2 regions of the Streptomyces sp. NPDC006463 genome follow, and region 1 is predicted to be linked to the other one. Evidence: predicted binding sites of a transcription regulator. Region 1 holds the regulator's gene; the other holds the start of a gene.

What was found. Region 1 encodes HspR, which represses chaperone genes until heat shock. Its sites were predicted from a motif close to TTGAGNNNNNNNNNCTCAA; they were not measured.
Region 2: a site for HspR is predicted at 5,358-5,376, ahead of lon (endopeptidase La). Genes of this name have one in related genera too.

Annotation. Positions count from the first base shown of each region.
Region 1 covers NZ_JBIAHP010000010.1:274,592-288,779, forward strand. The annotation lists gene ACFYOB_RS20330 (polyamine aminopropyltransferase) at 1-1,012, opposite strand, end outside; gene ACFYOB_RS20335 (DUF2617 family protein) at 1,157-1,705, opposite strand; gene ACFYOB_RS20340 (hypothetical protein) at 2,069-2,233, opposite strand; gene ACFYOB_RS20345 (pyridoxal phosphate-dependent aminotransferase) at 2,486-3,676, shown strand; gene ACFYOB_RS20350 (DUF3224 domain-containing protein) at 3,695-4,114, opposite strand; gene ACFYOB_RS20355 (hypothetical protein) at 4,158-5,336, shown strand; gene ACFYOB_RS20360 (YbjN domain-containing protein) at 5,350-5,895, opposite strand; gene ACFYOB_RS20365 (hypothetical protein) at 6,033-6,545, shown strand; gene clpB (ATP-dependent chaperone ClpB) at 6,588-9,179, opposite strand; gene ACFYOB_RS20375 (pyridoxamine 5'-phosphate oxidase family protein) at 9,305-9,718, shown strand; gene ACFYOB_RS20380 ((2Fe-2S)-binding protein) at 9,858-10,172, opposite strand; gene ACFYOB_RS20385 (helix-turn-helix transcriptional regulator) at 10,544-11,536, shown strand; gene ACFYOB_RS20390 (heat shock protein transcriptional repressor HspR) at 11,606-12,070, opposite strand; gene dnaJ (molecular chaperone DnaJ) at 12,072-13,259, opposite strand; gene grpE (nucleotide exchange factor GrpE) at 13,299-13,949, opposite strand; gene dnaK (molecular chaperone DnaK) at 13,949-14,188, opposite strand, start outside.
Region 2 covers NZ_JBIAHP010000025.1:2,735-16,922, reverse strand. The annotation lists gene ACFYOB_RS33520 (ATP-binding protein) at 1-124, opposite strand, end outside; gene ACFYOB_RS33515 (response regulator transcription factor) at 121-861, opposite strand; gene ACFYOB_RS33510 (hypothetical protein) at 1,505-2,059, opposite strand; gene ACFYOB_RS33505 (hypothetical protein) at 2,096-3,490, shown strand; gene ACFYOB_RS33500 (sulfurtransferase) at 3,565-4,473, shown strand; gene ACFYOB_RS33495 (DUF4097 domain-containing protein) at 4,539-5,297, shown strand; gene lon (endopeptidase La) at 5,399-7,810, shown strand; gene ACFYOB_RS33485 (MarR family transcriptional regulator) at 7,939-8,379, shown strand; gene ACFYOB_RS33480 (hypothetical protein) at 8,446-9,219, opposite strand; gene ACFYOB_RS33475 (nitrate- and nitrite sensing domain-containing protein) at 9,608-12,574, shown strand; gene ACFYOB_RS33470 (roadblock/LC7 domain-containing protein) at 12,571-13,056, shown strand; gene ACFYOB_RS33465 (DUF742 domain-containing protein) at 13,053-13,442, shown strand; gene ACFYOB_RS33460 (ATP/GTP-binding protein) at 13,423-14,061, shown strand; gene ACFYOB_RS33455 (styrene monooxygenase/indole monooxygenase family protein) at 14,104-14,188, shown strand, end outside.

The DNA of each region.
Region 1 (14,188 bases):
GGTAGCGCAGCACCTCGCGGGCGGCGAGGCCGTCGCCGCCGCCGAGGACCAGGACCCGGGCGTGCGGGCCGGTCATGGCGGGGTGGACGAGGGCCTCGTGGTAGCGGTACTCGTCGTAGCCGCTGACCCGCAGCCGCCCGTCGAGGTACAGGTCGAGGGAGCGCGGGGAGCCGGTCCGCGGCCCGGTGAGGACCAGCTCCTGCACGCCGGTCTGGACGGCGACCCGCACCTCCCCGCCGTAGACGGCGCGGCGGGCCACCCGCTCGAAGTCGTCGGCGAGGACGGTCGCGCAGGCGAGCACGGCGAGCACGGTCACGTTCGCGACGATCAGCGTCCACCGGCAGCGCCGGCTCAGGTCGCGGCGGAACAGCCACAGCACCAGCCCGCCGCCGACGAGCGCGTTGACGGTGCCGGTGAGCATGGCGCCGGTGAGCTGGCCGAGCACGGGCAGCAGCAGGAACGGGAAGGCGAGGCCCCCGACGAGGGCGCCCACGTAGTCGGCGGCGAACAGGTCGGCGACGGCCCCGCCCGCGTCCTGCCGGCGGATGCGCTGGATGAGGACCATCAGCAGCGGGATCTCGGCGCCGATGAGGACGCCGATGGCGAACGAGAACGCGACGAGCGCGGGCCTGGACTCCCCCAGCCAGGCGAAGCTCGCGTACAGCGCCATGGCCGAGAGGCCGCCGAGCAGGGCCAGTCCGGCCTCGATGGCGGCGAAGCCGAATGCGGGCCGGTGCCGCAGCCGTTTGGCGAGCAGGGATCCGACACCCATGGCGAAGACCATGACGGACAGCACGACCGACGCCTGGGTGACGGAATCGCCGATGAGGTAGGAGCCGAGGGCGAGCAGCTCCAGTTCGTATACGAGGCCGCAGGCGGCGCAGACGAACACGGTGGCCAGGACGAGGAGTCGGCCGGTCCGGGGCCGTACGGGCAGGGCGGCCGGGACGGTCGCCACGCCCCGTGGCTCCGGAGCCGGGAGGACCCGACGCGGGACGGAACGGTCGATCATGACCCGAACCGTACGTCACCGCCCACTCGCACCCGGTCACCCACATGGGTGCAAGTGCCTTACCGATCCAGCCAGTTGGAGTAACCACGGCGCAACACCGCGCCCTCGACCGCCGCCTGGCGCCGACACGCTCCAAGCCGCCCCCTAGGTCAGCGCGCGCGTTTGTGCGGGGGCCGTGTCCGGGGCCCCGATCCGTACGGCGACCCGGGTCCTGGTGGCCACCAGCTGACCCTCCTGCGGGTACGCGTGCCAGGTCCGCCAGCGCACCTGGCCCTCGTAGCGCTGCGCGAGCAGGGCGGTGAAGGCGTGCGGACTGCCCGGAAAGGTGCCCGCTAGCCCGTTCGGGTGGTCGGCGACCAGCGCGAGCAGTTCCTGGGCCCGACCCGCGAAGGACCCGCGGGACAGCGTCTCGACCCGCGCGGCGAACTCGTACTCCCAGTCGCCCACCCGCTTGGCCACGCCGAGCGGCAGCGGCGTACTGCTGCCGGGCATGCAGGCGACCGTCTCCGAGCAGAGCACCTTCCCCTCCTCCAGGAGCACCTGATGAGAGGCCCCGAGCAGGCGCAACTCAACCTTTGCGCCTGACAGTTCGAGGTTCAGTACGGCCAGGGCGGGCAGCCGGTCCCGACCCAGGGCCCAGGCGAGATCGGCGGCACGCGTGTCGGTATAGGTGGTCTGGAGGGTCGTGAGCATGAGTCGGCTCCGCAAACGCGCGAGGGAGATGGGCCGGAGCCCGCCAGCGGTAGTCAACGGGTGGGGGGACACCGGCACGGGTCCACAGGAAGTCCCGGGAGGTCCGGGGACTGGTCTACTCGACCGAGGGAATCATGAAAGGCACGGCACTCACAGCCGTTTTACCCAAGTTGACGGGGTTTACATCCCCCCGGGGGCTTCGCAGTTCACGTGTTCAACAAGTGGCGTCCCGCGCGTCGGGATGCATGGGCGCGGCAGACGCGAAGCGGACCCGGAGCGGACCCGGAACGGACGCGAGGAAGACGCGCCGAAGACGGGCAGGAGCCGGGCAGGAAACGGCAGGAGAAGGGCGCCCGGCGGAAATCAGACCCGTCGGGCACCCTCGTCCGCGCGGTACCGGCTGCCCCGTGTCAGCTGGAACCGCACCCCCCGCCGCCGCAGGACGACGATCCGCCGCAGGACGAGGAGGATCCGCAGGAGGACGATCCGCTCGAACACGAACTCGACGAGGAGCCGCCCCCCGCCCACCAGCTGCTGTTGCTGCCCGAGCCGCTGGAGCCGCCGGACGAAAAACCGCTCTTGGCCGAACGCACCGCCACGGTCACGACGACCACGACGACCAGAAGCCCGATCAAAATGAAGACGAACACGATGCCCGCCCCCTCTCTCACACCCCGGTCTTCCCGGGGGGCGGGATCCCCGCGTCCCGCGTGAGGGTGGGATGCCCGCAGGCCACGCGGCCCAAAGCACACTTGAGCAAGTCCAGAGGTTCCCCTCAGGATGGCGCCCATGAGCAGCGACCGTCCCTTCCTGAACCGCCGTCTGGCGGCCTTCGGCACCACGATCTTCGCGGAGATGTCGGCGCTGGCCGCCCGCACCGGGTCGATCAACCTGGGCCAGGGCTTCCCCGACACGGACGGCCCCGCCGAGATCGCCGAGGCGGCCTCCCGCGCGGTCCTCACGGGCCTCGGCAACCAGTACCCGCCGGGCCCCGGCATCCCGGAACTGCGCGCCGCGATCGCCGCGCACCAGCAGCGCTTCTACGGCCTCGCCTTCGACCCCGACACCGAGGTCCTGGCCACGGCGGGCGCCACGGAGGCCATCGCCGCCGCCCTGCTCGCCCTCCTCGAACCGGGCGACGAGGTCATCGCCCTGGAGCCGTACTACGACTCGTACGCGGCCTGCATCGCGATGGCCGGGGCGGTACGCGTCCCGGTGACGCTGCGCCCGCACGCCGGGGCCTTCGCCCTCGATCTGGACGAACTGCGCGCCGCGGTCACCCCCCGCACCCGGCTGCTCCTGCTGAACACCCCGCACAATCCGACGGGCACGGTCCTGACCCGCGAGGAGCTGTCCGCCGTCGCCGCCCTCGCCGTGGAGCACGACCTCCTCGTGATCACGGACGAGGTGTACGAGCACCTGGTCTTCGAGGGCGCCCACACCCCGCTGGCGGGCTTCCCGGGCATGCGCGAGCGCACTGTCACCATCTCGTCCGCGGGGAAGAGCTTCTCGTTCACGGGCTGGAAGGTCGGCTGGGTCACGGCGCCCCCGGAACTGGTCACGGCGGTCCGCTCGGCGAAGCAGTTCCTGACCTACGTCTCCTCGGGCCCCTTCCAGTACGCGATCGCCGAGGCCCTCGCCCTCCCCGACACGTACTACGAGGCCTTCCGCGCCGACCTGGCCGCCAAGCGCGACATCCTCGCCGACGGCCTCACGGCCGCCGGCTTCGAGGTCTTCCGCCCGCAGGGGACGTACTTCATCACCACGGACATCACCCCGCTCGGCGAGAAGGACGGTCTCGCCTTCTGCCGCGCCCTGCCCGAGCGCTGCGGCGTGGTCGCCATCCCGAACCAGGTCTTCTACGACGACAAGTCCGCGGGAGCCACCCAGGTCCGCTGGGCCTTCTGCAAGAAGACCGAGGTCCTCCGTGAGGCCGCGGCCCGCCTGAGCCGCCTGCGGGCAGGCGGCTGAGCCGCCCTCTGGGCGGTTCTAGGCGGGCGGGAGCTCGTAGTCGAACCAGATGCGGTGCGTGCCGTCCTCGTCCACGCGCAGACCTCCCGCGCCGGTGATGCCGGTCAGCGCGGCCGTGCCGCTGCCCGGGACGATCGCGAAGTGTTCCGCGGCACGGGACGGTCCGCCGTCGGTGGCGGCCGAGTGGACGAAGTTGAAGGCGCCCTGCCTGCCGTCGAGGGCGCCCTCGAAGGACTCCATCGCGACGTAGCTGCCGACGCCCGCCTCCTGGTCGAACGCGGCGGTGAAGAGCGTGGACGAGTGGCCCGTCAGGGTGTCGCCCGCGTAACGCTTCTCCATCGTGGCGACGCCCACCGGGAGACCGGTTTCCACGGGTGGTTGCGGGGTGAGTGAAGCCGGTGTGAAGCTGACGACCTTGAAGGTGCCCGAAGCTCTCATCATCAGATGAGCGTACTCACGAAGAGCGGGAAAGTCGGGATACATGGCAACGGGCAGAGCCTCCGTGTCCGCGTCACCCCTGGAGATCCGCGCGGTCAAGGCGGTCCGGTCGGCCGCGCCGACGACGGTCCTCGCGCTCGGAGTGTTCGCCGCCGTACGCGGCGCCGGGGTACTGGTCCTCACCCTCGGATCCTGGTGGGCCGGACGGGATCCCCTGCGGGTTCTCGGCCTGTCCTGGGACTCCGCCTGGTACCTGGGGATCGCCGCCCACGGCTACGGCCGGACCCTGATGTGGCCCGAGACCGGCTCCATCCAGAGCGACTACGCCTTCTTCCCGCTCTACCCGGCGCTGATACGGCTCGTCTCCGCCGTCCTGCCCGGCGGGCTCGTCCCCGCCGGGCTCCTCGTCGCCTGGGTCTGCGCGGCCGTGGCCGCCGTCGGGGTCTACCGGGTCGGAGAGCGGGTGATCGGCCCGCGCGCCGGGCTGCTGCTCGTGGGGCTGTGGGCGGCGCTGCCGCACTCCGTGGTGCTGACCCTCGCCTACACCGAGGCGCTGCTGGCCGCACTCGCCGCCTGGACGCTCTACGCCCTGCTGCGGGACCGCTGGCTGTGGGCGGCCGGCCTGGCCGTGCTCGCCGGGCTGACCCGGCCCACCGGGCTCGCCGTCGCCGCCGCCGTCTCGGCCATGGCCCTGTACGCCGTCCTCGTACGGGGATCCCGCGCGCCCGGGGTGTGGGTGGCCGGGCTGCTGGCCCCCGCGGGCTGGGCGGCGTACGTGCTGGCCGTCGGTGTGCGGACGGGCGATCCCGTCGGGGGCTACTTCACCGTGCAGCGGCGCTGGGGCTCCCGCTTCGACTTCGGGCAGGGCGCGCTGCGCTCCGCGGAGCGGGTGCTGACCGGCGGGCACGTGCCGCTCGCCACCACCGTCACCGTGGTGCTGCTGGCCGCGGCCGGGCTGCTGGCGGTCCTGCTGCTGCTGGACCGGACCCCGCTGCCGCTGCTCGTGTACACCGGGGTGCTACTGGTGATCGCCTACGGCGGGGCCGGTTTCTTCGAATCGAAGCCGCGGTTCCTGCTCCCGGCCTTCCCGCTGCTGCTGCCCGTGGCGGCCGTCATGGCCAGAGCCCGGCCCCGCACCGCGGTCGTGGTGACCGCGGTGCTGGCCGGGCTCGGCTACGGCTACGGGCTGTACCTGCTGCTCGTGGCGCGCGTACCTCTGTGAGCGAGACCGCCGATTACTGGCTGTCGTCGCCGTTCTTCTCGTCGTCGCCGTCGGCGGAGTCGATCTCCTTCTCCAGGCCGAACTGCTCGACGAGCCACTTGTCGAATTCGATGGAGGCGCGGACCCAGCTGACCGTGGAGGACACGAAGTGCTCCAGGTTGACGCCGGTGCCGATCAGCATCTGCGCCTCGCCGATCAGGCGGACCGAGCCGTCGTCGTGGGTGTGGCTGTAGACCTTCGGCCACAGGGTGCGACGGTTCCAGTCATCGATCGATTCGAGAAGCTGGGGCTTCTCCTCGATCTTGTGCGGACGGTCGTAGAAGGTCCGCACCGAGAAAACCTGCTGCTCGTCCTCGCCGCGGAACATGAAGTAGGTGCGGAACTCCTCCCACGGCGCCGCGAGGTCACCCTCGTCGTCGACGACGTACTTGAGCTCCATCTGCTCCAGCAGCTGCTTGACCAGATCCTGGTCGGGGACGACGGGGCCCGCCGGTCCTGTGGCCTGCGGATCGGGCTGCTGCCCTCCGAAGTTCGGAATCGAGGCCGGGTCGATGCTCACCGTGTACTTCCCTTCGTGCGGATACATGCATCCTCCCCCATCCCGCCCACCCCATGTCCAGCCCGACAGCTACGATCCGCTCCGGGCGGACAGGAGCAGGCCGCCGACAAGGCGATGAGGCTTGTACGGGGACACGTGTGGCAGTGCGCGGCGGGATGGGCGCAACGCGCGGGCTCGCGCTCGCGGTGCTGGCTGCGCCGCTGGCCATCGGCATCGGCGGCGCGGTGTGGCTGTGGCTGGCCCCGGACAACTGGGCCGACGCCTCGGACGGCCCCGAGAGCCATACGAAGGTCAGCTGCGCGCAGGCCATGGCGTTCGCCCGGGCGAGCCTGCCGGAGGGGGCCCGGGAGGAACGGTGCGAGCGGACCGACTGGCTGGACACCACCATGACCGGGTCGTTCCGGATGGCCCGGACCGGGCTGGACCCGTGGCTGGCCGCCGCCTTCCCGCAGGCGCAGGAGCACGGGCGCGAGCAGCGTCCGACCGTCTGCCCGAAGCCGGGCCCGGGGTACGACCCGGAAGGCGGGGACCGGTGCCTGGGCGTCGACCATCCCGACGCCGTGCCCGGCCGCGCGTCGAGGGTGGAGATCAGCGTCGAGCAGCAGGTGGGGTACGACGTCGTGATCCGGTTCGTCGCGTACGACGTGTGAGAGCCCGGGCCGCGGCGGCGTGGTGCCGCGGCCCGCCGCCCGCTACAGGGCTTTGCCGACCAGCAGGTCCTCGCCCGCCACGTCGACCCGTACGGTGTCGCCGTCCCTGACCTCGCCGGAGAGGATCTCCTTCGCGAGACGGTCGCCGATCGCCGTCTGGATCAGGCGGCGCAGCGGCCGGGCACCGTACGCGGGGTCGTTGCCCTTGTCCGCCAGCCAGGCCAAGGCCTCGGGCGTGACCTCCAGGGCCAGGCGCCGGTCGGCCAGGCGCGCCGCCAGACGGCCGATCTGGAGCTGCGCGATGTGCGCCAGCTCGTCCTCGCCCAGTGCGGAGAAGACCACGGTGTCGTCCAGCCGGTTCAGGAACTCCGGCTTGAAGCTCGCCCTGACCACGTCCAGGACCTGCTTCTTCTTCTCGTCCGCAGGTGTGGACGGATTCATCAAGAACTGGCTGCCCAGGTTCGACGTGAGGATCAGGATCGTGTTGCGGAAGTCCACGGTGCGGCCCTGGCCGTCCGTGAGGCGGCCGTCGTCCAGGACCTGGAGCAGGATGTCGAAGACCTCGGGGTGGGCCTTCTCGACCTCGTCCAGGAGCACCACGCTGTACGGGCGGCGGCGCACGGCCTCGGTGAGCTGGCCGCCCTCCTCGTAGCCGACGTAGCCGGGCGGGGCGCCGACGAGGCGGGCCACGCTGTGCTTCTCGCCGTATTCGGACATGTCGATGCGGACCATGGCCCGCTCGTCGTCGAACAGGAAGTCCGCGAGCGCCTTGGCCAGCTCGGTCTTGCCGACGCCCGTCGGGCCCAGGAAGAGGAACGAGCCGGTCGGGCGGTCGGGGTCGGCGATTCCGGCGCGGGTGCGGCGTACGGCGTCGGACACGGCCCGGACGGCCTCCTTCTGGCCGATCAGGCGGCGGCCCAGCTCGTCCTCCATGCGGAGCAGCTTCTGGGTCTCGCCCTCCAGCAGCCGGCCCGCCGGGATGCCGGTCCAGGCGCCGACCACGTCCGCGATGTCGTCCGGGCCGACCTCGTCCTTGACCATGGTGTCCCGGGAGGCCTCCGCCTCGGCCTCGGCCTCGGTGGCCTCCGCCAGCTCGCGCTCCAGGGCCGGGATCTCCCCGTAGAGCAGCTTGGAGGCGGTGTCGAAGTCCCCGTCCCGCTGGGCGCGCTCGGCCTGGCCGCGCAGGTCGTCCAGGCGCTCCTTGAGCTCACCGACGCGGTTGAGGGACTGCTTCTCCTTCTCCCAGCGGGCAGTCAGGCCGCGCAGCTCCTCCTCCTTGTCCGCGAGGTCCTTGCGGATCTTGTCGAGGCGTTCCAGCGAGGCCGGGTCGGACTCGTTCTTCAGCGCCAGCTCCTCCATCCGCAGCCGGTCCACCGAGCGCTGGAGCTCATCGATCTCCAGGGGCGAGGAGTCGATCTCCATGCGCAGCCGGGACGCGGCCTCGTCGACGAGGTCGATGGCCTTGTCGGGCAGGAAGCGGGAGGTGATGTACCGGTCGGAGAGGGTCGCGGCCGCGACGAGCGCACTGTCGTTGATGACGACCTTGTGGTGGGCCTCGTAGCGGCCCTTGAGCCCGCGCAGGATCGCGATGGTGTCCTCGACGGACGGTTCGGCGACCAGCACCTGCTGGAAGCGCCGCTCCAGCGCCGGGTCCTTCTCGATGCGCTCGCGGTATTCGTCGAGGGTGGTCGCGCCGACCATGCGCAGCTCGCCGCGGGCCAGCATGGGCTTGAGCATGTTGCCCGCGTCCATTGCGGAGTCGCCGCCGGCGCCCGCGCCGACGACCGTGTGCAGCTCGTCGATGAAGGTGATGATCTGGCCGTCGCTGGACTTGATCTCGGCGAGGACGGTCTTGAGCCGTTCCTCGAACTCGCCGCGGTACTTGGCGCCCGCGACCATGGCTCCGAGGTCCAGGGCGACGAGCCGCTTGTCCTTCAGGGACTCGGGGACGTCGCCCTTGACGATGCGCTGGGCCAGGCCCTCGACGACGGCCGTCTTGCCGACGCCGGGCTCACCGATGAGCACCGGGTTGTTCTTCGTACGGCGCGAGAGCACCTGGACGACGCGGCGGATCTCGTGGTCGCGGCCGATGACCGGGTCGAGCTTGCCGTGACGGGCGGCCGCCGTGAAGTCGGTGCCGAACTTCTCCAGCGCCTTGTACTGGCCCTCGGGGTCGGGGGTGGTCACCCGCCGCCCTCCTCTCGCGTTCTCGAAGGCGTCCAGCAGCTTCTTCGCGCTCGCCCCCTGCTTGGACAGGACCTCGCCGGCCGCGCCGCCCTTGGCGGCGATGGCGATGAGCAGGTGCTCGGTGGACAGGTAGTCGTCACCCAGCTCGCCCGCCCTGGTGTCGGCCTCGGCGAGTACGGCGAGCAGCTCGCGGGTGGGCTGCGGGGGCGCGACCGTGGAGCCGGTGACGCTGGGCAGGGCCGCCAGCAGCCGCTCCGCGCCGCCGCGCACGGCGGCCTGGTCGGCGTCCGAGGCCGCGAGCAGGTCGGTGATGTTCTCGTTGTCCTCGCCGGCGAGGAGCGCCAGCAGGAGGTGCGCGGGGGTCAGATCGGCATGGCCGTCCTTGACGGCCCTGCTGGTGGCCGCGTTCAGCGCGGCTCGGCTCTTGTTGGTGAGCTCGGCGTCCACGGGGCGGCTTCTCCTCTCCGGAAGGGGTGACGGCACCCTGACCGACTCTGTCTAACTCTGACATGAACAACCTATGCAAAGTTGAGTCTATTCCACTCAAGGCAAGGAGTCGTACTCTTCGGGCCATGTCCCATGACCCACTCAACCCGACGCCCGAATACCTCGCCTTCTGGCGGGAACGGCACGTCTGCACGCTGACCACACCGCGTCCCGACGGCACGCCCCACGTGGTGCCGGTGGGCGTGACCTACGACCCGGAGGCCGGCCTGGCCCGGGTGATCAGCAACAAGCACAGCAAGAAGGTCCGCAACATCCTGGCGGCCCAGGCCGGGGAGCCGGGCGGGGCGCGGGTCGCGGTGTGCCAGATGGAAGGGCGCCGCTGGGCCACCCTGGAGGGCCGCGCGGTGATCCGTACGGACGAGGCGGCGGTCGCCGACGCGGTGGCGCGCTACGCGGAGCGCTACGGGCGCATACCCTCGCCCAATCCCGACCGGGTCGTCATGGAGATCACGCTGGACCGGGCCATGGGCCGCGCGTAAAAAGTTGAATTCTCACCCGCATCTTGTCCGGTCAGCGACTGGACGCGGACATCACAACGGCGCCATCGTGGTCAGGTCCACGATGGCGCCGTTGTGTGGGGGTAGCGCCTGAGCGATCTGCAACGACGGGGGAATCGCTTCAGGCACTGCGGGGGGTGGCGGTGGTGATATCGGGTTCGAAGAGCTGGTGATCGCGCTGATCAAGATTGACGAAGACCATTCCGTAGCGCACCTCGCAGCGGACGGGCTGCGGCGCGCCCCGCGGGCGGCGCAGGCACCGGTAGGCACGTACGTCCTCGTCCTCCTCGCGCACGACGACGATCGGTTGACCGAACAGGGTGACCATCAGCGAGTCCCCGGGGTACGGGATCGCCGTGGCCAGGTCGATGAACTGCCATCCCGACCGGTAAGCGGAGGCCATTTCGCGGCGGAAGCCGCGGTCGTCGGGGGTCATGCGTCCGAAGACTTCCCACCCATAACCGGCTTGGGTGCGGGGCCCCAGCCACTGTCGGCCAAGACCTTGCCCCAACCACTGTCGCTCTCACCGGTGGTGGCACCGGCCCCCCAACCGCTGTCGGCGGGCGTGCCGCCCCAGCTGGTCTGCGCGAGCGAGATTCCACCGACAGCAGCGGCCGTAGAGAGAGCAATGGCAGCCACCGAGCGAAGCAATTTCTTGTACATGGTCGACGTTGTCCTCACTTGATGGATTCCTCTCCCCCGCATCTCAGACGATGACTTATCGAGCCACGCCATTGCCACCGTGGCGATGCATCATGTTCCTGTACATGCAGGACCCTGGGGGTGGGAGATTTGCCGATTATGCGGATGAACCAGACACATCCCCACGCGGTGACGGACCTGTGCGACCTCGGGGCCGAGTTGTACGCGAGCGCGCTCAGCTCCGGCCGCATAGCCCGCGAAGAGGTCGAGCAGACGCCCTGCCTGCTGGAATTCGCGCTGCTGCACCCTGACCCGGACGACGACAACTGGCTCCGTCCGGTTCCACCTTCGGTGGCCCTCGCGCAGCGGCTGCACCCGCTGGAACGGGAGATCCTGCAGCGCCGGCGCTCTTCCATCGAGCTCACCGAAGCGTTTGAGCCATTCATGGCCATCAGCGCGCTGACTCCCGCCCCCACCCACGCGATCACCGTGCTGGAGGGATTCAACAGGATCAACGCGGCCCTCAACGTCGCCACCGCCGAATGCCAGGCGGAAATGCTCACCATCCAGCCGGGCGGCGGGCGTTCCGAGAACATTCTGAACCAGGCGATAGAGCGGGACCAGCCGCTCATCCGGCGTGGTGTCAGCATGCGCACCCTCTACCAGCACACCGTGCGCCACAGCCGCGGAACAATGGCGTACGTCGACCGGATGGCCAGCGGCAAGGTCGAGATCCGGACGTTGGAGGAGCTGGTCGAGAGGCTCATCATCTGCGACGAGTCGGTCGCCTTCATCCCCGCGAGCGACGACCAGCAGATCGCCCTGGAACTGCGGCACCCGGCGCTCGTCCGCTACCTGGCCCGGGTCTTCGAGCAGCTGTGGCGCCGGGCCACGCCGCTCAACGAGCAGATCCCCTACGATCCGACGCCCTCGGGGATCTCAGGCGTGCAGCGCTCCATCGCCCAACTCCTCGTCGAGGGGCACGTGGACGAGGCCATCGCGCGCCGCCTCGGCATGAACGTACGGACCTGCCGCGCGCACATCGCCAAGCTGGCCTCCGCCCTGGGCAGCGGCAGCCGGGCCCAGCTCGGCTTCCTCATCGCCCAGTCGGGGATCCTGGGCCAGGTCTCGGGGCCCACGCGGGATCCACAGCTCTGACCGGCGCCGGCGGCGCCGGGTACGCCGAAGGCCCCGCCCGGACACCGGGAGGGGCCTTCGCACGCGTTGTCAGTCCGTCGGCCGCTTGGGCCGCCAGACGACCAGGGCGCTGCCCGGCACCGGCGGCTGGTACGGGACCAGGTCGCGCCGGTAGGAGGCGTGCACCTGGGCCTCACGGGCCTGGAGCGTGGCCGCCGCGCCGTCCACCGCTGCGGAGAGCTCGGCCACGCGCTGCTGGAGCGCCGCGACCTGGTTCTCCAGCTCGATGATCCGCTTGATGCCCGCCAGGTTGATGCCCTCGTCCTGGGACAGCGCCTGCACCGTGCGGAGCAGCTCGATGTCACGGGCCGAGTAGCGCCGGCCGCGCCCGGCCGTACGGTCCGGGGAGACCAGGCCGAGACGGTCGTACTGGCGCAGGGTCTGCGGATGCAGACCCGAGAGCTGGGCGGCCACCGAGATCACGTAGACCGGGGTCTCGTCGGTGAGCTGGTACCCCCCACCCAAGCGGGAGGACTGTCGTCGGCGGCCGTCCATGTCATGCTCCCTTCGCGGACTCGAACAGCGCGGAGCGCGGGTCCTGCGACTCCGTCGCCTCGCGGTACATCTCCAGCGCCTCGCGGGCCTTGTCCGACAGCTCGACCGGGACCGCGATCTCCACCGTCACCAGCAGGTCGCCGCGGGTGCCGTCCTTGCGGACCGCTCCCTTGCCGCGGGCCCGCATCGTGCGGCCGCCCGGGGTGCCCGGCGGCAGCTTCAGCGTCACCGAGGGGCCGTTCAGGGTCGGGACCTTGATGTCGGCGCCCAGCGCCGCCTCCGCGAACGTCACCGGGACGGTCACCGTCAGGTTGTCGTCCTTGCGGCCGAACACCGGGTGGGAGTCGACGTGCACGACGACGTAGAGGTCTCCGCCCGGACCGCCGCGCTCGCCGGGCGCACCCTTGCCGCGCAGCCGGATGCGCTGGCCGTCGGAGACGCCCGCCGGGATCCGGACCTGCATGGTGCGCGAGCTGCGGGCGCGCCCGCTGCCCTTGCAGACGTCACAGGGGGTTTCGGCGATCAGGCCGCGGCCCTTGCAGTCCGCGCAGGGGTCGGTCAGCGAGAAGCCGCCGCCGCTGCCCCGCGAGACCTGGCCGGTGCCGACACAGGTCGGGCACACCCGGGGGGTGCCGTTCTTGTCGCCGGTGCCCGAACAGGCCTTGCAGGGGGCCTGGGAGGACATCCGGAGCGGGACCGTGGCCCCGTCCACCGCCTCGGTGAAGGAGAGGGTGACCTCCGACTCGATGTCCTGGCCGCGGCGGGGCTGGGTACGGGTTCCCGCACCGGGCCCGGCGCCGCGGTTGAACAGGCCGCCGAAGACATCGCCCAGACCGCCGCCGAAGCCGCCGCCCGCGCCGCCGGCACCCGGCTGGGTGCCGCCGAACAGGTCGCCGAGGTCGAAGTTGAACGAACCGCCGGCCCCGCCCGGCCCGGGGCGGAAGCCACCGTTGCCGAACAGGGCACGTGCCTCGTCGTACTCCTTGCGCTTCTTGGCGTCGCCGAGGATGTCGTTCGCCTCGGAGATCTCCTTGAAGCGCTCCTCGGCGGAGGCGTCGCCCTTGTTGGCGTCCGGGTGGAACTCGCGTGCGAGCTTCCGGTACGCCTTCTTGATCTCGGCCTCGGTGGCGTCCTTCGGGACACCGAGGACCTTGTAGTAGTCCTTCTCGACGAAGTCCTTCGTGCTCATCCCCGGTGTCCCTCCTCTCGTGCTCCTACTGGTTCAACATCAGCCCTTGTCGGGGGCATCCGTGTCCTTGTCCGACGGCGTGTCGGCCTCGGCCGACTCGGACTTGGGGGCCGCGCCCGGCTGGGGCTCGGCCACCGCGACCCGCGCGGGACGGATCGTACGCTCGCCGATCCGGTACCCCGGCTGCAGGATCGCCACGCAGGTCGTCTCGGTGACGTCCGGCGCATACGAGTGCATCAGGGCCTCGTGGATCGTCGGGTCGAAGGGCTCGCCCTCCTTGCCGAACTGCTGCAGGCCCATCTTGGCGGCGACCGTCTCCAGCGATTCGGCCACGGACTTGAAACCGCCGACCAGCTCGCCATGCTCCCGCGCCCGGCCGATGTCGTCCAGGGTCGGGAGGAGTTCCGTCAGGAGGGACGCGACCGCGATCTCCTTGACGGTGATCCGGTCCCGCTCCACCCGGCGGCGGTAGTTCTGGTACTCCGCCTGGAGCCGCTGGAGGTCCGTGGTGCGCTCACCGAGCGCCGTACGGGCCTGGTCCAGCTGCGCCAGCAGGGCCACATCCGCTCCAGAATCCCCGGCCGGGGCCGCCGCCTCCTCCTTGGCGGAGTCGGCGGCCTTCGGCTCGTCGGGCGTGCCGTCGACGGGGACGTCGGGCTTCTCCTCGAAGCCCGGGGTCTCCTCCGACATCAGGCAGCGCCGCCCTTCGGCTTCTCGTCGTCGACGATCTCGGCGTCGACGACATCATCGTCGGCCTTCGCCTGGCCCGCATCACCGGCAGCGGCGCCGGCGGCGCCCTGCGCGGCCTGGGCGTCGGCGTAGATCGCCTGGCCGAGCTTCTGGCTGACCGCGGCGAGCTTCTCGGTCGCGGTACGGATCTCGGCGGTGTCCTCGCCCTTGAGCTTCTCCTTCAGCTCGGCGACGGCCGC
Region 2 (14,188 bases), on a different contig from region 1:
CCAGCAGCAGGCCCGTCGTGATGAAGACCGAGACCACCACGAGGGTGCCCAGCTTGGTCTTGATCGAGAACGGCGAGAAGGGCCGCAGGGCCCCGGCGGAGCGCTGCCTGGGTGCGCCGTTCACGCCTGCGCCGGGGTCTCCAGGGCGTACCCGACGCCGTGGACCGTACGGATCCGCTCCGCGCCGATCTTCCGGCGCAGGGCCTTGATGTGGCTGTCGACCGTACGGGTCCCGGACGCGTCGGCCCAGTCCCACACCTCGGCCAGCAGCTGCTCCCGCGAGAGCACCGCCCGCGGGGTGCCGGCCAGGCACACCAGCAGGTCGAACTCGGTCGGCGTCAGGTGCACGTCCTCGGCCTGCACCCGGACCCGGCGCTGCGCGTGGTCGATCTCCAGGTCGCCCAGGCGCAGCGTGGCCCCGCGCGGGGCGTGCGCGGCCAGGGTGGCCCGTTCCACGCGCCGCAGCAGTACGTGGACCCGCGCGGCCAGCTCGCGCATCGAGAACGGCTTCGTCATGTAGTCGTCGGCGCCGACCCCGAGCCCGACCAGCAGGTCGGTCTCGTCGTCCCGGGCGGTGAGCATCAGCACCGGGACCGGCCGCTGGGCCTGGACCCGGCGGCAGACCTCCAGGCCGTCGAAGCCCGGCAGCATGATGTCGAGGACCAGCAGCTCGGGCAGCCAGTTCTCGGCCGCGGCGACGGCGGCAGGGCCGTCGGCGGCCGTCTGCACCTGGAAGCCCTCGGCCCGCAGGCGGGCCGCGATCGCCTCGGCGATGGTGTGGTCGTCCTCGACGACGAGTACGCGCCGCTGGGCGCCGGGGGTCGCCGAGGCGCCGTTGTGGGTGGTGTGTGTCTGTTCCATGTCCCGGTCCCGCCCCATGAAGATCTGCGTGGTGGGGTGCAGCGTAGAGGAGGCACCGGCCTGCGGCTATGCGGGGTTCGGACAGGGCATTTGTGCTGATCATCCTGGTAGGGGGCGGGATGTGCAGGGCGCCGGACCCCCCACGGGACCGGCGCCCGGCGGGCGGGGCGAGGACCCCGTCCGGCTGTCCGTGTGCCCTGCGACGACGGCCCGTATCCGTGAGGAAGACCGGGTTCTCCGTGTCGTTCGGGACGTCGGGACGGGAGGCCTCGACGGCCCGCACCGGGGGAGTTCGAACGGGAGGAGGCCTCGGGTACGGCGCGGCCGAGGGCCACGTCCAGCGGGGCGGCGTCGGTGGCGCCGTGTCCGGCGGCGACGGCCTCGTCCGCGGGGCGCACGTGCGGCATCGGTTTCGCGGAGAGGTTTGCTGAGAGGGCCGGGGAGAGTTTCGCGGAGAGCGGAAGGAATCCCTCCGGATTTGTCAGGACCGTCGGTGAGCGACGCCGCGCCGCGGCCCCGGGAGCCGTGAAATCGGCCCGGCCCACCGTCCCGTCGGCCGTGTCCGGATCCACGTACGGGTGCTCCAACAGGCTGAGCCCGGACCGGCAGCCGCGGGAGATCTCGGCCGCGGGGACGGGCCTGCCTACTTCTGGGTGAACGGGGGGAGCGCGGCCAGGACCTTGCCCAGGGCCGGGGCCAGGGCGCCTTCGCCGCCCGCCACCTCGAAACCGTCGTGCACGAACGCGTAGGAGAACCCGTCGTAGATCGTGGGGCCGCCCGTCGCGATCCGGGGCAGCTCCGCGAAGTTCGCCTCGCGCAGCGCGGTGCGCAGCTCGGCCAGCTCGGCTTCCGACAGCTTTCCGGTGCCCTCCGGCTTCGCCCCGCCGTCCAGCCTGGTCCACGACCCGTCCTCCTTGACGACGAGCGTGTGCGTCTGGCCCGCGAAGCCGCCGCTGCGGGTGACCCGCAGCAGGGTCTGGTCCGCGGAGGGCGGCTTGCCGGCCGTCGGGCTCGCGGCGCCGCTCGGCGCCGGGGCCGCGGACGGTGACGTCGGACCGGTCGGCGCCGGTGCGGCCGCGGTGGAGGTCCCCGTGGGCGTCGGGGGCGCGTCGTCGCCGCTCCCGGATCCGGACGCCCCGCAGCCCGCCAGGACCACCGCGCCCAGCACCGCCCCTGCCACCGCCCGGTACGCTCGCACACCCACCTCCGCAGGTACGTCCCCCGAACCCCGAGTATGGAGTCCCCACGCCCGTCGCGACAGTTCCCGGAGGCAGCCATCACCCGCATCGCCCCCTGGTCCTGGCGCGTGCTGCCCCCGCTGCTCGCCGTCCTCCTCGGCCTCTGGGGCCTGGAGCGGCGCGGCAGCATGTGGCGCGACGAGTCGGTCACCTGGCAGGTGGCCCACCGCCCGCTCGGCGGGCTCCGGGAGCTGCTGGGCCAGGTGGACGCCGTACACGGCCTGTACTACCTGCTCATGCACGGCGTGTACCTGGCCTGGGACGGCGGCCTGTGGGCCCTGCGGCTGCCCTCCGTCGCCGCCACCGCCCTCGCGGCCGCCGGGGTGGCCGCGATCGCCCACCGGCTCTCGGGGGAGCGGGCCGCGCTGATCGCCGGGGTCACCTACGCCGTGCTGCCGCCCGTGCAGATGTACGCCCAGGAGGGCCGCTCGTACGCCCTGGTCGCGGCGGCCGTGGTGTGGGCGACGTACCTGATGCTGCGCGAGCGGTGGACGGCGTACGCGGCGGTGCTGCTGCTCGGCTGCTGGCTGCACGAGTTCGCGGTACTGGCCCTGCTCGCGCACGCCTTCAGCGCCTGGCGCTCGCGCGGCTGGCGCGTCGCCGCCGGGACCGTCGTGGCCCTGCTGCTGCCGCTGGCCCTGGTGAGCGCCCGGCAGGCGCAGCAGCAGCTCGGCTGGCTCGGGCGGCCGGGCTGGCAGGACTGGGCGGCGTACGGGGTCCTCGCGGCGGCCGCCCTGCTGCTCGCGCGGGGCGCACCGGGAGAGCTCGTACGCGTGGCCCTGCCGCTCGCCCTGCTGCCGCCCGGTCTGCTGCTGGCGGTCTCCCTCCTCGACCCCTGGTACGTCGACCGGTACGTGCTCTACGCGCTGGCCGGGCCGGCCCTGCTGGCGGGCGCCCGGCTGGCGTCGGCCCGCGGCCGGTGGCGGTGGCTCGCGGCCGCCGCCCTGCTGGTGCCCTTCGCCTTGTGGTCGGCGTGGCTGCGCACGCCCGAGAGCCGCAAGGACGACGTCCTCGCCGTGGCCGCCGCGGTCCGGGAGCAGGCCCGGCCGGGGGACGCGGTGGCCTTCCTGCCGTCGCGGCGGCGCGAGTGGCTGCTGTCCTCGCCCGACGTCTACGCGCAGCTGCGCGACGTGGCCCTGGACCGCACCCCGGCGGCTTCGCGCAGCCTGCAGGGCACCGAACTGCCGTCGCTCGCCATCCGGGAGGCGCTGATCGGGTCCCCCCGGGTGATCGCCCTGCTGGACCCGGCCGACCAGCCGCTGGACCCGTACCCGCGGGAGGCCGTGAAACGCCAGACGCTGGCCGCCTGGTTCGACCTGTGCTCGGTCACCGAGGTACGCGGAGCCCGGGTCGCCGTGTACGCCCGCCCGGGAGGCTGCGGCGGACCCTGAGCCCGCCCCGGGCGCGTCCCCGCAGCGGGCCGGTTGCGAGGATGGGGCGACCCGGTTCGCACAGGAGGCGCCGCATGCCCACGTCCCAGAACTCCACGTCCCCAGGGGCCGGTTCCGAGATCCCCGGACCGCTGGTCGGCGCGGGCTGGCTCGCGGAGCGGCTGACCGTGCCCGGGCTGGTCCTCTTCGACGCCTCCGTCGGCGCCCATCGCGGCGCCGCCCACCGGATTGCGGGCGCCCGCCCCTTCGACCTCGACGGGGACCTCTCCGACCACGACGCCCCCGCCCCGCACACCATGCCCGGCGCCGCGCGGTTCACCGAGGCGATGCGGGTCCTCGGCGTCGACGACACCTCCACCGTGGTCGTCTACGACGGCGCCGGCATCTACTCCAGCGCCCGCGCCTGGTGGATGCTGCGCGCGATGGGCTTCGACCGGGCCGCCGTACTCGACGGGGGACTGCCCGCCTGGAAGGCCGCAGGACTGCCCGTCGAGGCCGACGGCCCGGCGTACGACGGCCCGCGCGGCTCCTTCACCGCCCGCCCCCGCCCCGGGCTGCTGGTCGACAGCGCCACCGTCGCCGCGGCCCTGGCCGACCCGGCCGCGGCCGTCCTGGACGCCCGCACCCGTGAGCGCTTCGCCGGCACCGCCCCCGAACCCCGCCCGGGCCTGCGCGGCGGCCACATGCCGGGGGCGTTCAACCTGCCCTTCGCCGAACTCCGGCGCCCCGACGGCCTGATGCGCCCGGCGGAGGAACTCCGCGCGGCCATCGGCGCGCTGACCGGCGACCGGGAGCGCCTCTACTTCAGCTGCGGATCGGGAGTGACGGCCTGCGTCCTGGCCCTCGGCGCCACCCTCGCCGGCTACCGGGACCTGGCCGTGTACGACGGGTCGTGGAGCGAATGGGGCATGCCCTCGGACCGGCGGCCGGTGGTCACGGGCCACGGGCCGGCGGGCGGGGACGCGGACGGCAGCGGGGGATAACCCCACCACGGATCCGGGGACCGGCCCCATCGGCCGCGGGCGCCTTCCGCCCGAGACTCGTGACCATGATCTCTCACGCCGCGTCACTTCGCCCCGCCCGCACCGCCGTCGTCGCCCTCGGGGCCGGGCTACTGCTGGCGGGCTGCTCCCTCGGGGACGGCCCGCAGAAGACGGCGAGCGCCGACGCCACGGTCACCGAGGCCGTCACCGCGGTGGAGGTCACGGCCGCCCGGGCCGGCTCGATCGAGGTCACCGCCGGAGGAGGGCCCGGAGTCACGGTCCGCCGGACCGTCCACTACCGCGGGGACACCGCCCCGACGCCCGGCCAGCAGGTCTCCGGCGGTGTGCTGACCTTCACCGACGACTGCCCCCCCGACTGCTACATCGACTACCGCCTGGAGGTCCCGGCCTCCGTCACGGTCAAGCTCGGGAGCACCAGCGGCCGCATCACGGTGACGGGCGTCACGGCGGCCGACGTCGCGGCCACGTCGGGCCGGGTCAGGGCCGACCGGATCGGCGGCCCGCTGAAGATCCGCACCTCCTCGGGCGGGATCACCGCCACCGGCCTGTCCGGCCCGAGCGCGGACGTCCACTCCGAATCGGGTGACGCCCGCCTGCACTTCGCGGTGGCCCCGTCCTCGGTCCTCGCCGAAACCACCTCGGGCGACGTCATCCTGAAGGTCCCCCCGGCCGCATACCAGCTCGCGGTCACCACCACCTCCGGCACCCGCGACATCACTGTCCCCACGGACCCCTCGGCTCCCTCCCACCTCTCGGCGAAGACCACGTCGGGCGACGTCCACGTCTCCGCACCGGGCGACTGACCCCTCAGCCGTTCGCCCCGGGCGAACGGCTGTTGGGGAACAACGGGCGGCGCACATGCATTGAGTCGGCATAGCTCAACTTCACTGCCGGAGGGAAGATCATGGCTTCGACGTCCGTACCGCTCACTCTGCCCGTGCTGCCGCTCGACGACGAGGTCGTGCTGCCTGGGATGGTCGTTCCGCTGGACCTGTCCGACGCCGAGGTGCGCGGGGCCGTGGAGGCGGCCCAGGCCGCGGCGGGCAGCGGCGGGAAGCCCCGAGTGCTGCTCGTGCCGCGGATCGACGGGAAGTACGCGGGCACGGGTGTGCTCGGGACCGTCGAGCAGGTGGGGAGGCTCTCCGACGGGGACCCCGGCGCGCTCATCCGCGGCCGCGGCCGCGTCCGTATCGGCGCCGGTACGACCGGACCCGGGGCCGCACTGTGGGTCGAGGGCGAGACCGTCACCGAACGCGTGCCGGACCCGCTGCCGGGTGCGGTCGCCGAGCTCGTCAAGGAGTACAAGGCACTCGCCACCAGCTGGCTCAAGAAGCGCGGGGCCTGGCAGGTCGTCGACCGGGTCCAGCAGATCGAAGGGGTGTCGGCGCTCGCCGACAACTCCGGGTACTCGCCGTTCCTGACGGTCGAGCAGAAGGTCGAACTGCTGGAGACCGCCGACCCCGTCGCCCGGCTCAAGCTGGCCGTCAAGGCACTCAGCGACCACCTCGCCGAACAGGACGTCGCCGAGTCCATCGCCAAGGACGTGCAGGACGGCGTCGACAAGCAGCAGCGCGAGTTCCTGCTGCGCCGGCAGCTGGAGGCCGTCCGCAAGGAGCTGCGCGAGCTGAACGGGGAGAAGGAGGGCGAGGAGTCCGACGACTACCGCAGCCGCGTCGAGGCCGCGGACCTCCCCGAGAAGGTCCGCGAGGCCGCGCTCAAGGAGGTCGACAAGCTGGAGCGGGCCAGCGACCAGAGCCCGGAGGGCTCCTGGATCCGCACCTGGCTGGACACCGTCCTGGAGCTGCCCTGGAACGAGCGCACCGAGGACCGGTACGACATCCAGGGAGCGCGCGCCGTCCTCGACGCCGAACACGCCGGGCTCAGCGACGTGAAGGACCGCATCACCGAGTACCTCGCCGTGCGCAAGCGGCGCACCGAGCGCGGCATGGGCGTCATCGGCGGCCGCCGCGGCGGAGCCGTCCTCGCGCTCGTCGGACCGCCCGGAGTCGGCAAGACCTCGCTCGGCGAGTCCGTCGCCCACGCCATGGGCCGCAAGTTCGTCCGGGTCGCGCTCGGCGGCGTACGCGACGAGGCCGAGGTACGAGGACACCGCCGGACCTACGTCGGCGCCCTGCCCGGCCGCATCGTCCGGGCCATCAAGGAGGCCGGGTCGATGAACCCGGTCGTCCTGCTCGACGAGATCGACAAGGTGGGCTCCGACTTCCGCGGGGACCCGGCCGCCGCCCTCCTGGAGGTCCTGGACCCGGCCCAGAACCACACCTTCCGGGACCACTACCTGGAGGTGGAGCTCGACCTCAGCGACGTGGTGTTCCTGGCCACCGCCAACGTCCTGGAGGCCATCCCGGAGGCCCTGGCCGACCGCATGGAGCTGGTCCGCCTCGACGGGTACACCGAGGACGAGAAGGTCGTCATCGCCCGCGACCACCTGCTGCCCCGCCAGCTGGAGCGCGCCGGCCTCGGCGCCGACGAGGTGGTCCTGCAGGAGGAGGCGCTCAGGAAGCTCGCCGGCGAGTACACCCGCGAGGCGGGCGTACGCACCCTGGAGCGGTCCATCGCACGGCTGCTCCGCAAGGTGGCCTCGCAGCACGAACTGGGCGAGCGCGAGTTGCCCTTCAGCATCGGCGCCGACGACCTGCGCGCCCTGATCGGACGCCCGCACCACGTGCCGGAGTCCGCCCAGGACCCGGCGGAGCGGCGTACCGCGGTCCCAGGCGTGGCCACCGGCCTCGCCGTGACCGGCGCGGGCGGCGACGTGCTGTTCGTGGAGGCCTCACTGGCCGACCCGGAGACGGGCGCGGCCGGTCTGACCCTCACCGGCCAGCTCGGTGACGTCATGAAGGAGTCCGCGCAGATCGCGCTCAGCTTCCTGCGCTCCCACGGCGCCGAACTGGAACTCCCGGTGGCAGACCTGAAGGACCGGGGCGTGCACATCCACTTCCCGGCGGGCGCGGTGCCCAAGGACGGACCGAGCGCCGGCATCACCATGACCACGGCGCTCGCCTCGCTGCTCTCCGGGCGCCAGGTGCGCACGGACGTGGCCATGACCGGCGAGGTCTCGCTGACCGGGCGGGTCCTGCCGATCGGCGGGGTCAAGCAGAAGCTGCTGGCCGCGCACCGGGCCGGGCTGACCACCGTCATCATCCCCAAGCGCAACGAGGCCGACCTGGACGACGTCCCGGCCGAGGTGCTGGAGGGCCTGGAAGTGCACCCGGTGACCGATGTGCGCCAGGTCCTGGAGCTCGCCCTGGCCCGGACCGAGGTCCAGACGGAAGTGCCCTTCACCACCGCCGCGTAGGCGGGGGAGCCCCGCCCGGGTCCCCTCCCCCGGACTCCGTCCGGGGGGACCCTCAGGCGGGGCCCCGGGCCCTCGGCGTGTCCGCTGCGAAATACTGGCGGCCCACACCACCACAGAGGGAGCCGGACGTGCACGGGAGCGAAGACCAGGAGTTCCTTGCCTTGGAGCGGGAGCTGTCCGTCTTCCTCCGGCGCGCCCGCGCCTCCTCCGGCGAGATGGCCCGCGAGCTCCACCCCGAGCTCGAACCCGCCGCGTACGGACTCCTCACCCGCCTGGAGGCTGCCGGCCGGCAGCGGGCCACCGAGCTCGCCGCGTACTTCGGCGTCGGCAAGGCCACCATGAGCCGCCAGCTGCGGGCCCTGGAGGTGCTGGGCCTGGTCGCCCGCGAGCCGGACCCCGCCGACGGCCGGGCCTTCCTGGTCGGCCTCACCGAGGAGGGCCGCGAGCGGTTCCTGCGGGTACGGGACGCGCGGCGCGAGCAGTACATGCGCAAGCTCGCCGACTGGGACCGCGGCGAGGTGGCGGAACTGGCCCGGCTGCTCAACCAACTGAACGCGGGCGAGGAGTAGGCCCGGAGCAGTCCCGAGGCCGCTCCGGGCGAGCGCCGCGGCAGCCGCGGCCACCGCGGAGCGGCCCTACAGCTCCGCGTAGACCGCCGACGCGTCGTCGTGCCGTTTGCCCCGGCCCGACGGGCGCGCAGGGTCGGACTCGATGGCGCGGACCCGGCCGATCAGCCCCTGCGCGCCCTCCTTGCGCAGCACCGCCAGGCACTGCGACCAGTCGCCCTCCTGGAACGTGTCCGTCCAACGGCTCGCCCCGTCCGTGAGCGCGGCCACCGCCCGGACCCGCCCGCGCGGGGTGCGCCCCGTCACCGCCCGGGCCGCCACCGCCGGATCGGCGGCCGCCGTGAAGAAACCGCCCTCCGCGTTCCGCAGCGTGTCCGCCGCCTCCGCCGACCGCAGCATGTCCGGAGGGACCCGGTCCAGCCGGTCGTCGAGCACGGCCGTGACCTCACCGCCCGGCGCCTGCAGGAGCAGTACGGAGTCCGAGAGCACGAGGTGCTCCACGTACGCCTCGTCCCAGCGGACGACGACGACCGTCGCCTGCGGCGTGCGGACGTGAGAAAGGTCACAGGTGTCCCGGTGTGCCTCGGCCGTGGAGCGGACGGCCGCCGCCAGGATCCGGTCCAGCGGCATGTCCCGCCGCGATCCGGACAGTTCGGTCAATCGGCCGCCCAGCCGGGCCGCGAACCACGGCACTCCGTGCACGCATCCGTCGTCGCCGCGCGGCGGGGTGACCCCGTCCAGGGCGACCACGACGCCGCCGCCCGAGGCGGGGATCGCCGCCGACACCCAGTCCTCATTGGGGCGTTCCGCGTTACCGGGGGCCGAGGCGAGGTCGATGCGCATGCCGTCATTCTGCCGGGCGCGGGGGTCCGGCGCGCGGGTAGGTCCGTACCAATGTGGGAGGGGTGGGCGAGAGCGGCTCCGCGCGCCCTCCGGGGGCCCGGGCGAGGCCCCCCGGAGTGTGGGCGGGCATCCTGCCAAAGCCCGCCTGGATCTTTCAACCGCCTGTCCATGGACGCGCTCTGACACCCGGTGTCCGAGTTGGTCGCCAACTCATCCGTGATGTTCACTCGTTCGAGTGGCCGGGTGGGTGATGTGCGGCTCTCTCCCCATCACACTGCAAAGGTCTGAGGCGGTACGAGGGAGCGGGGCGCGTTTACTTGTTGACCGGCCGTTACCTCGGCCACACGAGTAGACGAGCAAGAGCACACGTACAGGATTGCGAGCACCGGTGCAGAAGAAGCGGTCTCGGAAGAACGGCACCGCCACCGACGGCCCGGCCCCCGCAGGACGCCGCGTCCGCGTGCGCCGCAGGCTGGTCGTAGGCGTGGCCGTCGCCGGTCTCACCGTCCTCGCGGCGGGCAGCCCAGCCGTCGTCTCCGCCACGAGGGAACTGAACGACTCCCAGCGCCTGGTCACCCTCGCGGAGCAGACCCGGCAGACCCTCACCCTCGCGCACCTCCTCGGTGACGAGCGCGACGCCGTCGTCGAGTACGCCGCCAAGGGCCGCCCCGGCGGGGCCAAGGGCCCCGTCCAGGAACGCGCCGCCCGCACCGACCGGCAGCTCGCCGAGGTCCAGGCCGACGCCGACGAGCAGACCGCCCTGGCCCTCGCCCGCGTCCAGGCCGTCCGCGCCGAGGCCGTCGACGGCAAGGGCAGCGCCCTCGCCGCCCACCAGGCCTACGCCGGAGTCATCGCGGAACTCCTCGCCCCCGGCGACCGGCTCGCCGAACTGACCCCGCCGCGCGCCGTGGCCGCCCTCGCCACCACCCGCCCGATGGCCCCGCTGGGCCAGGCGGTCGAACAGGCCTCGGCCACCCGCGGACTGCTGCTCGCCGCACTGGCCGTCCCCCGCGGCGAGCAGCTCCCCAACTCGGCCGTGGCCGACGAACTCAGCACCGCCGCCCAGCGCTCGCGCGTACGGGAACAGGCCGCGCTGGACGACTTCGCGCGGGCCGCGCGGCCCGACGTACGCCAGACCCTCGCCGCCACCGTCACCGGACCCGAGGTCAAGGCGGCCGACGACTACCTCAAGCGGCTCACCGAGCGGCCCACGCTCTCGGCCGCCGACCGCAAGACCGACGGGGCCGCCGTCGGCTCCGCGCTCACCGCCCGCATAGACCGCATGCGGTCCGTCGAATCCACCCTCGCGGGACAACGCGCCTCCGCACTCGCCGCCCTGCGCGACGACGACGTGACCCGGCTCGAAACCATCATCGCGGTGCTGGGTCTGCTGTTCCTGATCGCCGTGGGCGTCTCGACAGCCGTGGCCCGCTCGCTGACCCGGCCGCTGTCCGTCCTGCGCCGCGGCGCGGAGCGGCTGGCGACGCCGGAGGGCTCGGTGGAGCCGGTCCGGTTCACGGGCCGCAACGACGAGTTCGCCGAGGTCGTACGCCACCTGAACGCGGTCCGGGACCAGACCGTCTCCCTGCACACCCGCATCGCGGGGCTCGACGCCGACCGGCGCCGCATCATCGGCCGCAACGAGGCGCTCACCTCGGGCCGCGAGGCGCTGGAGGAGGAGCTGACGGCGCTGCGCGCCGGGCTCGAAGAGCACCGCCGCGTCATGTCGACGACCTCCGTCTCGCTGTCGCTGCGGACCCTGGGCCTGGTGGAGCGCCAGCTCGCGGTCATCGAGGACCTGGAGTCCAAGGAACAGGACCCGGACCGGCTGGCGACCCTCTTCAAGCTCGACCACCTGGCCACCGTGATGCGCCGCCACAACGAGAACCTGCTGGTCCTCGCCGGTCAGGAGCACGGCCACGGCCAGGGACTGCCGGTACCGCTGGTCGACGTCATGCGGGCCGCCGTCAGCGAGATCGAGCGCTACGAGCGCGTCGACCTCGCCGCGCTGCCCTCGCACACCCAGGTCGCCGGGCACGCGGCCGACGACATCTCGCACGTCCTGGCCGAGCTGCTGGAGAACGCGACGACCTTCTCGCCGCCGGACGCCAAGGTCAAGGTGTCCGGGTGGCTGCTGGACTCCGGTGACGCGGTGCTGTCCGTCGTCGACGCGGGCATCGGGGTCACCGAGGACCGGCTGGAGGCACTGAACTCCCGGCTGGCCACGCCCGAGGCCTACGACGAGGAGCCCGAGGCGGAACACGGCCTGGGCCTCGGCCTGTACGTGGCCGGACGCCTCGCGGCGCGCCACGGGGTCACCGCGGAGCTGCGCGCCCCGCGGGACGGCGGCACCGAGGCCCTGGTGGTCGTCCCGGCCGCACTGCTGCCCGCGACCCCGCCGGCCTCCCCGGTGCACACCCTGGCCACGCAGGGCGGGCCCGCGCTGCACCTGCCCGGCGTGATCGCCGAGGCGAACGAGAACACGATTCCGAGCCGCATGCGCGGCGAGGCGGCATCCGCTGCCGGGGAGCCGGAGCCCGAGCTGGAGCTCGGCCTGGAGCCGGAGCTCGGCCTGGAGTCGGAGCTGGAGCTGAAGCCGGAGCCGGAGCTCGGCCTGGAGTCGGAGCCTGGGCTGGACGGGGCCGTCCTGCCGGACGGGGACCTGGCCGCCGAGGTGGATCCCGCCGATCCCGCCGCTGCCGTCGCCGCCGAGCCGGAGCCCGGGCCCGAGGCCGACGCCGCCGGTCCGGTGGACGGCCCGCTGCCGCCCGCCGAGCAGATCTTCACCGTCCCGGCCCCGGCGGCCGACCCGGTGTCGGCCCCGGCGGCGGAGGTCCCGGCCGGGCCCGGTCCCGAGGAGCGGCTGCTCGCGCGGGTCGTCCCCGACGCGGACGCGGCCGCCTCCGGGACGGCGGACCCCGAGCCGGGGATCCCGGCCGCGGCGCACGATGCCGGGCAAGGTGCCGACGTACGGGAATCCGACCCCGAGCCGGATCCGCACAGCCACGCCACCGCCGCCGAGGAGCACTGGCTCCCCCGTCAGGGCAGCCACCCCGCCGACCCCGCCGAGGCGGAGCCGGTCACCGACAAGGGCCTGCCGAAGCGGACGCCGCGGTCCGTTCCCGCCCCTCGCGCGGTCAGTGAGGACGGACCGCCCGAGCCGCCGCGCCGGGTCGACGCGGACGAACTGCGCCGCCGCCTCGGCGGGTTCTACCAGGGTGCCCAGGACGGGCGGCGCGTGGCCGCGGCCGAGATCGCGCGGGACACGGGGCGCGAGCACGCGCAGGACCGCGGACAGGAACAGGAACAGGGCCACACCGACCAGGGGGACACCGCACAGGAGGCACGCACATGACCGCGCCCAGTACGTACGGACTGAGCACCCAGGCCCGCAACCTGCAATGGCTGCTGACCGACCTGGTCAAGGAGGTACCCGGCGTCAACTCCGTCGCCGTCGTGTCCTCGGACGGGCTCCTGCTCCTGTCCTCGGACCCCGTGACGGACGGCGCCGCCACCGCCCCGCAGGCCAGGAGCAAGGGGCCGCGGGGCGCCTCCGCCGACCTGGCCACCATCGTCTCCGGTCTGGGCAGCCTCACCGCCGGTGCGGCCGCCCTGATGGACGGCGGCTCCGTCAAGCAGACCATGGTGGCGATGGAGCACGGCTCCGTCTTCGTCATGGCGATCAGCGACGGCTCACTGCTGGGCGTGCACGCCACCCCCGACTGCGACATGAGCGTCGTCGCCTACCACATGGCCCTGTTCGTCGGCCGCGCCGGCCACGTCCTGACCCCCGAAGTCCGCAGTGAGCTGCGCCAGTCGATGGAGAAAACCCCGTGAGGAGTCAGGCCTCCGACCGGCTGCCGATACGCGGCGCCGATCGCCGCCCCGCCCGCGTACGCCCGTACTCCCTCACGGGAGGACGTACCCGGTTCACAGAGGTCCTGCTGGTGGAGACCTTCGTCGCCGCACTGGACACCAAGGTGTCCGAGCCGCAGAAGCCCGACCGCGTGCCCGAGCTGCCCGCCATCGTCGAGGTGTGCCGCCGCATGCGCACGATCGCCGAGATCGCCGCGCTGCTGAAGCTGCCGCTCGGTGTGGTCCGCGTCCTGGTCAGCGACCTCGCCGACCAGGGCAGGATCCGCGTCTACGGGACGGGCCACGGCACGGGCCGACCCGAACGCGCGCTGCTCGAAAGGGTGCTCAGTGGTCTTCGCCGTCTCTGAAACGCCTGTGACGGATGTTCCGGGCGTGGCGGACGACGAGGCCGTCCAGCCCTGGCAGTACGACCGTTCCCGTGCCCCCGTCGCCGTCAAGGTGCTCGTCGCGGGGGGCTTCGGCGTCGGCAAGACCACCTTCGTCTCCTCCCTCTCCGAGATCACCCCGCTGCGCACCGAGGCGGTGATGACCCAGGCCAGCGTCCCGACCGACGACCTGTCCGCGACCCCGGACAAGAACACCACCACCGTCGCCATGGACTTCGGCCGCGTCACCCTCGACGACGACCTCGTCCTCTACGTGTACGGGACCCCGGGCCAGGAGCGGTTCTGGTTCATGTGGGACGACCTGGTGCGCGGGGCCATCGGCGGCATCGTGCTGGCCGACACCCGCCGACTGCGCGACTGCTTCCCCGCGCTCGACTACTTCGAGAGCTGCGGGCTGCCGTACGCCGTCGCCGTCAACCACTTCGAGGGCACCGAGTCGTACGAGCCCGAGGACGTGCGCGAGGCGCTCACCATCCCGCCGGACGTGCCCGTCGTGATCATGGACGCGCGGAGTCGCCGCACGGTCGTCGAATCCCTGCTGACCCTGGTGGACCACGCCCTCGCCGGTACTCCCGAATAGAGCGCCCCCGCACACAGCGCCCCCGAACAGAGAACGTGAGAGATGCGCAAGATACTTGTCGTCGGAGCCGGCCAGTCCGGTCTCCAGCTCGCCCTCGGACTCCAGTCGAAGGGGTACGAGGTCACCC